Regions from separate parts of the Calidifontibacter terrae genome, predicted to be linked through region 1. Evidence: predicted binding sites of a transcription regulator. Region 1 holds the regulator's gene; the other holds the start of a gene.
The links. The regulator LexA, encoded in region 1, represses DNA repair genes until DNA is damaged. The targets are predictions, from matches to a motif close to TCGAACANNTGTTCGA.

Region 1 (3,351 bases):
AATCGGAGGTAGGCGACCTCGTCGAGCACCCGCAACGGTCCGAGAATCTCCAGACCGACGTCGTGGGCGTCGATCTCGGCGAGCCCTCGCGCGCGAATGCCCTCCTCGACCTCCTGCGCCAACAACGCCAACTGGTCCTCGCTGACCGGCCGGCCCTGGCAGGCCTTGCGCACGCCAACGAGCACCTTCTGCCGCGAGAACGGCTCGCTGGCACCGGAGCGCTTGACCACGGTCAGGCCTGCCGTTTCGACAGTCGAGAACCGCTTGCCACACTCGGGACATTGCCGACGACGCTTGATCGAGGTGCCGTCTTCGCTGGTGCGGCTGTCGACGACTCGCGAGTCGTCATTGCGGCAGAACGGGCAGTGCACGGGTGGCTCCTCTCGAGGCTGAGCAACCGGACACGGGCACGCAAATGCCCGAGCCGGAAGGGATGGTCAGGATCGCTCTGTAGTAGGTCGATCTGTTGATAACCGGTGGAGAAGTCGTGGACAACGTGGGGACCACATGTGGGCGACTTACATCGGTGTAACTACTAGATATAGGGATACTAGGCCGATCCGACCCCACATGCAACAGCTCGGCGAGTCGCGTTTCGAGGCGATCGACCGCCCTGGCAATAGGCCCCGGAAACACGGCTCACGACCAGGGCAGATGCTGAAAATGACGCGATCGGACGACCGCCCGAGGCGTGTCGTCCGATCGCATAAGACCGCTCCTGCTGCCTATCGCGGCAGCAGCAGGTGTTGCCCGGCGTGGACCTGCAGGGAGTTCAAACCGTTGGCCAACTGCACTTTCACCACGGCCTGACTGATCGGCAACGAGGGGTAGGCGCGGTGGGCCACGTCAGAGAGTGTTTGGCCCGTCTCGACGGTGACCCCCGCGGTCGCGGCCGCGGGTCCGGCCATCGCGCGAGCTACCCCGAAACCTGCCATCAGCACGGCCACGAGGCCGACCAGGACGAGCATCCGACGGCCTCGCACGGTCAACCGGATGCCACCGTCACGACCATCGAAGCGCCCGGCACTCGCGTGGGACTCGGTAAGTGGCGGCACCAGCTTCAGATGACGCCGCGGCCGACGCGTTGAGGGCGCCATTGCCGGCGTCGACATCGGCTGAGCAAGGTGAGTCACAGCACTCATCGGTTCCTCCATCCCCGACACCCAAGGGTGTCTCCAGGTGCAAGTGCCGTTCGCACAGGTGTGCGATCGGACGTCTGTACGATTTATAGCACGAATGTTCGAATTGGGCGAGACACGCGTCGTACACATGTTTGAAAGACTGGGTCCGACGGCATACGCTCGATTCATGCTTCGCAGCTAACTACCGACCACCGACAACATCGGTTCGGCGGCCGGCGAACGACAGCTGTAGACGTGCTCCACGAGTGACCAGACACACCGCGAACCACCAGACGGGACGACCACGACATGGCGAAGATTCACCACCTGCCCGACGGCGACGGCGGGGCCGAACTCACCACCCGTCAACGCAAGGTGTTGGAGGTCATCCGCAACTCGGTCGAGCGCCGTGGCTACCCGCCGAGCATTCGCGAGATCGGTGAGGCTGTCGGTCTGACCAGCCCGAGTTCAGTGGCCCACCAACTGTCGATGCTCGAACGCAAGGGCTACTTGCGACGTGACCCGAACCGGCCGCGCGCGATGGAGGTCATCAGCGCCGAGAGCGATGCCGACCGTCGGGATCGTCGAGGCGACGCGGGCCTTCCGGATGGCGACGAGGACGCGATCGACGAGACCGGTGTCGGCGATCAGCGCCCGGCGGCCACGTACGTTCCGGTCGTGGGTCGGATCGCCGCTGGTGGACCGATTCTGGCCGAAGAGGTAGTCGAAGACGTGTTCCCGCTCCCCCGACAGATCGTCGGCGAAGGTGACCTGTTCCTGCTGAAGGTGGTTGGCGACTCGATGATCGACGCCGCGATCTGTGATGGCGACTGGGTCGTGGTCCGCCAGCAGCCGACCGCCGACAACGGCGACATCGTGGCCGCGATGCTCGACAACGAGGCAACCGTCAAGACCTTCAAGCGCCAGAGCGGCAAGGTTTGGCTCATGCCGCACAACCCCGCCTATGACCCGATCGACGGCGACGACGCCGTCATCCTGGGCAAGGTCACCGCGGTTCTGCGACGCGTCTGATCGGGCTGGCGGGACCCGTCAGCGGGTTCCCTCAGTTGGTCGCCGCAACTGGCCGGGCCGGCAGGTGGGTGGCCAGATCGACCATCACCTGCTGCAGGTCGCGATGCACATGCGCAGTGGCGAGGTCTTCTGCTCGTGACCATCCGGTATTGACCAACACGACTGGGATGTCACGTCTGACGGCATGCCTCGCGAAGCGGTAGCCCGACATGACCCCGAGTGATGACCCGATCACGACCACCGTTGTGGCCGCCTCAACCAGCGCGAAACACTGCTCGACAAGCGCCCTCGGCACCGATTCCCCGAACATCACGACGTGTGGCTTCAGCAGGTCACTGCCGCACATCGGACAGCTGACCAGACGCAACTGCGCGTCCCACCTCCCGTCTAGCTCGACGTCACCGTCCGGTCGCAACGGCGCGTTGCGTGCGTCACCGACGGCCGCCTCGAAACCCGGATTCAGCCGTTCGATCTCCTGTTGCATCCACTCCCGGGCGACGGTCGTACGGCAGCGCAGACAAATCACTTCGTCCAGCCGTCCGTGCAACTCGATCACCGCGCGGCTGCCCGCGACCCGCGCCAACCCGTCAACGTTCTGGGTGATGGTGTGATCGATGAATCCCCGGTGTTCCAAGTCGGCGAGCGCTGCGTGGGCGCTGGTGGGCGATGCGGCGCTGAACCGGGCCCATCCGGCATAAGACCGCGCCCAGTAGCGACGCCGAGCCTCGACCGTGGCGCGAAACTCCGAGACGGTCATCGGTTGCACGCGGCGTACGCCGTCGGCTCCGCGGTAGTCCGGCAGCCCGGATGCGGTCGACAAACCCGCTCCGGTCAGCGCTAATACACCGCCCAGAGCGACTCGTTCGCGCAGCAAGTCCTCCGCTGCGGGTTCAGTTCCTTGCCCGTCTTCAAGGGCGCTGTTGGTCATCGTGGGGTGCTGGCTCATATCGCTTTGTAGGCTAGACCCCATGATCGACGCTGCTGGACTCCGAGTGATACGTGCCATCGCCGATGAGGGCAGCTTCACCGCCGCTGCATCGGCCCTCGGCTACTCCCAGCCGGCGATCTCGCAGATGGTCCGCCGGCTCGAAGAACGGCTCGGCACACCGCTGGTCGAGCGGATGGGTCGCAACGTCCGGCTCACCGAAGCGGGCGAGGTGCTTTCCCGGCACGCCACGAGTGTGCTCAGCGCCATCAG
Region 2 (3,351 bases), on a different contig from region 1:
CATGGGTACGCAGGTGGATCGTTTCGACTCGACCGTCGAGCAATTGCGCGCCGGCGGGGAGGTCGCGGAGTCCGACGACGACGCGAAGCGGACTCGCCGCACTGCCCGTTGGTTGAGCCGCCGCGAGAGACGTTGGTTGAGCCGCCGCGAGGGACGTTGGTTGAGCCGCCGCGAGGGACGTTGGTTGAGCCGCCGCGAGGGACGAGCGGCGTGTCGAAACTTCCGGACCCGCGACCCGAACAGTCAATGCCGGGTTGTCGGCAATCGCAGTGCCGGTCCCCACCACGATCGCTCCGACACTCGCCCGTAGGCGGTGCGCATCGGCCCGGGCCGCCTCCCCGGTGATCCACCGCGAACTGCCGTCGGCGGCAGCACTGCGTCCATCGAGCGTTGCGGCGAACTTCCACGTCACGCGTGGCCGTCCGTGCAGCGCCGAAAACTCCCAACGCTCGTTCAACGCACGACTACGGTCCGCCACCTGGTGTGCCCGTTCGACCGATACACCCGCAGCGCGCAACCGCTCGGCGCCTCCCCCCGCCCGAGGCGAGGGATCCGCAGCCGCAAAGACGACACGCTCGACACCTGCCGCGATCAGCGCGTCGGCGCAGGCGGGCGTACGGCCGACATGCGAGCAGGGCTCAAGAGTGACGTAGGCCGTTGCGCCACGGGCCGATTCACCAGCCGCGCGCAGTGCCATCGCCTCGGCGTGTGGGGTGCCCGCACCACGATGGAAACCTTCACCGACAACCCGCTCCTCGCGAACAAGGACGCATCCGACGCGTGGGTTCGGATCGACAATTGGACCGCGTGCGGCCAACTCCAAGGCAGCATCGAGCCACCTGGTGTCGCTGGGGGTGATGGTGTTCATCGCCTCTCCCGGTCGTCCGTCATGGACGTGAACCGGGGGCGATGCAGACGCCAAGGGCCGCTCGGGTTCATCGATCCCGAACACCTGCAAGGACGTCAAGACCCTGCAGGCAACCCTGCGTCATCGACCGACGCCGAAGCATCGATCGATAGTGCGCCTCCCATCCGGACTTTAACCGTCGGTCCTGGAATTCCACCAGGTCAACCGGTCACCTCTTGCGAGGATCGCGGGTCGCGGACTATAACCGCCGGCTCAGAGTTTCACTGACCCCGGAGCACGTATCGCTGATCAGTATGCATCACCTTCCTGGACACGTCAGCAAGCACTCACCAGTCGGACATCGCAAGGCGCCTGCTCGGGCAGTCAACGTCGACGTTACCGGCGACCACCGACAACCTCAGAAATCACCAATTACGCTGAGAGCGAACGAAATTCACCGATGAACCTCTTCCTTCTCAATGGGAACAGGTGTACGATACGGAGATGAAACACGGCAGGAACACCGACCCCGAAGCGCCCATCCGGGCTGCCAAGGAATTCCTGCGAAACGTCCTGCACGAAGACGGCGTCGCCGAAGCCGTCGACGCCGCAACCAGCCCCACCCTGCTGCCCAGCATCGACCCCATCACCCGCCACCTGCTGATCATGGAACTACTCCAAGCCAGCCTGTACGACCGCCTCAAGAACCCCGACCCCTTCGACGAAGACACTGGGGACGACTACTGGTCCCCCGCCCCCATTCCAGCCCTGATGCATGCCGCCCTGGACGGCCGGGCCGCGGGTGAGCTTGTGGGAGCCGATGACCTCGACAGTGACGCCGCGAGGGTTGATGGTGCCGGTGTTTTTGGTGCCAGCGGTGATGACCGGTCCGGGGTCGCGCAATGGGCCCGCTACGAACAAGCAACCGTCTCCGCCCATCGCATCATGCAGATCTCCGGCGCCATCAGAACCCTGGCCGCCGCACGCTTCGCCGCCTACGACCCGCCTGCCGGCACCCCCGCGATGGCGCCCTCCGATTTCATCGAACATCCCGCCGACCACATCTCCCCATGGGCCGACTCCTACCTCGGTCCCGCCCTCGGCCTCGGTCCCTACCAAGCTGCCCGACTCATCGAAGAAGCTGCCTGGATGCGGACCCGCACCCCTAACCTCCTCGACGAAGTCGCCCACCAGGGACCCCGGCCACTTGGCGACAATGACGAGAACGGCGACCACACTGTCGCCGCGAGTCAGAGTCGCCGGTGCCGAGCGAAGGCTCGAAACGTGACCGGCCGTGCCGCAGCAGCCCCGATCAACCTCGACACCGTCGCCGCGATCGCCCGGGAACTCCAAGACGCCCATCCCGACACCTGCGAAACCGTTCAAGACGCAGTCCTGCGCCGCGGCATCCACCACACCACCCGTCGCGAAGCCGGCCGCTCCACCCGAACCCTCGTGACCAAACACGAAGCAGCCGCCGCCCGGAGCACCGCGAAAAAGACCACCGCCCAAAAAGAGGGCGTGTGGCTCGACCCGATCCCCGACCCCGGCTTGTCGCTACTCACCGCAATCCTGGACACCGAACGTGCCACCGCCCTGATGGCCGCTATCGAAGAACATGCCCACAACCTGCATACCCACGCCGGCGCGGTCGACAGCAACAGTCGCGACAGAGCCGATGACTCGGACCGACTCCTCGGTCAACACCGCACCGACGCCCTCTTCGAGCTCGCCATGCGCAACGTCACCCTCCATGCCAACCTCGACATCGTCGTCCCCAGCAGGGATAGCGGCTGCCACGAAGACAACGGCGACGAAGGTGGCCACGCATACGACCGTGATGAGACTGGCCACGAAGACAGTGCCGGCCAGCCTCGGACTGAGCCGCGAGTGGAGGCCGGGCTACCCGCCGAGTTCAGATCAACACCCGAACTCGCCAGCTCCCTCTCTCAGCCCGACGCCCTCGCGTTCCACCACACCGGTGCCCTGTCCCTCGGCGCGCTGACCCGCCTTTTGACAGCCTTGCCAGGCACCAAGGTCAGAGTCCGCGTCCGTACCCTCGACGACTTCACCAAGGACACGAGCACCAATCGCAGAACCAGTAGCAGCAGCGATGTCGCCGCCTACCGGCCCCGCGAATCGCTCCGCGACAAAGTGAGAGCTCGAGACCGAACCTGCCGCCACCCTGGCTGCAGCCGCCCGGCCCGCTACACCGACATCGACCACGTCACCCCGTGGCCAGCCGGTCGAACAACCCTGGCAAACCTGCACTGCCTCTGCCGTCGACACCATCGCGCCAAACATGCCGCGTGGCGAATCACCCTGCACCCCAACGGAATCGAAACCTGGACAACTCCCACCGGTCGCAGCTACACCAGCCGGCCAGGCCTGTTCGACGACCTCGCCCACATGAACTTCCCCGACCTCACCTGAGCCGATCGAGCCAGCCAGCCAGCTGAAGAGTCAGTCGGCCGAAGCCCAGCTGAAGAGTCAGTCGGCCGAAG

Region 2: a site for LexA is predicted at 1,329-1,344, ahead of ACYU98_RS15175 (HNH endonuclease signature motif containing protein). Genes of this name have one in related genera too.

The regions. Positions count from the first base shown of each region.
Region 1 covers NZ_BAAGZF010000006.1:256,911-260,261, forward strand. The annotation lists gene nrdR (transcriptional regulator NrdR) at 1-371, opposite strand, end outside; gene ACYU98_RS09420 (LysM peptidoglycan-binding domain-containing protein) at 726-1,142, opposite strand; gene lexA (transcriptional repressor LexA) at 1,431-2,153, shown strand; gene ACYU98_RS09430 (Sir2 family NAD-dependent protein deacetylase) at 2,185-3,099, opposite strand; gene ACYU98_RS09435 (LysR family transcriptional regulator) at 3,122-3,351, shown strand, end outside.
Region 2 covers NZ_BAAGZF010000015.1:66,316-69,666, reverse strand. The annotation lists gene ribD (bifunctional diaminohydroxyphosphoribosylaminopyrimidine deaminase/5-amino-6-(5-phosphoribosylamino)uracil reductase RibD) at 1-868, opposite strand, end outside; FMN riboswitch at 1,017-1,149, opposite strand; gene ACYU98_RS15175 (HNH endonuclease signature motif containing protein) at 1,352-3,280, shown strand.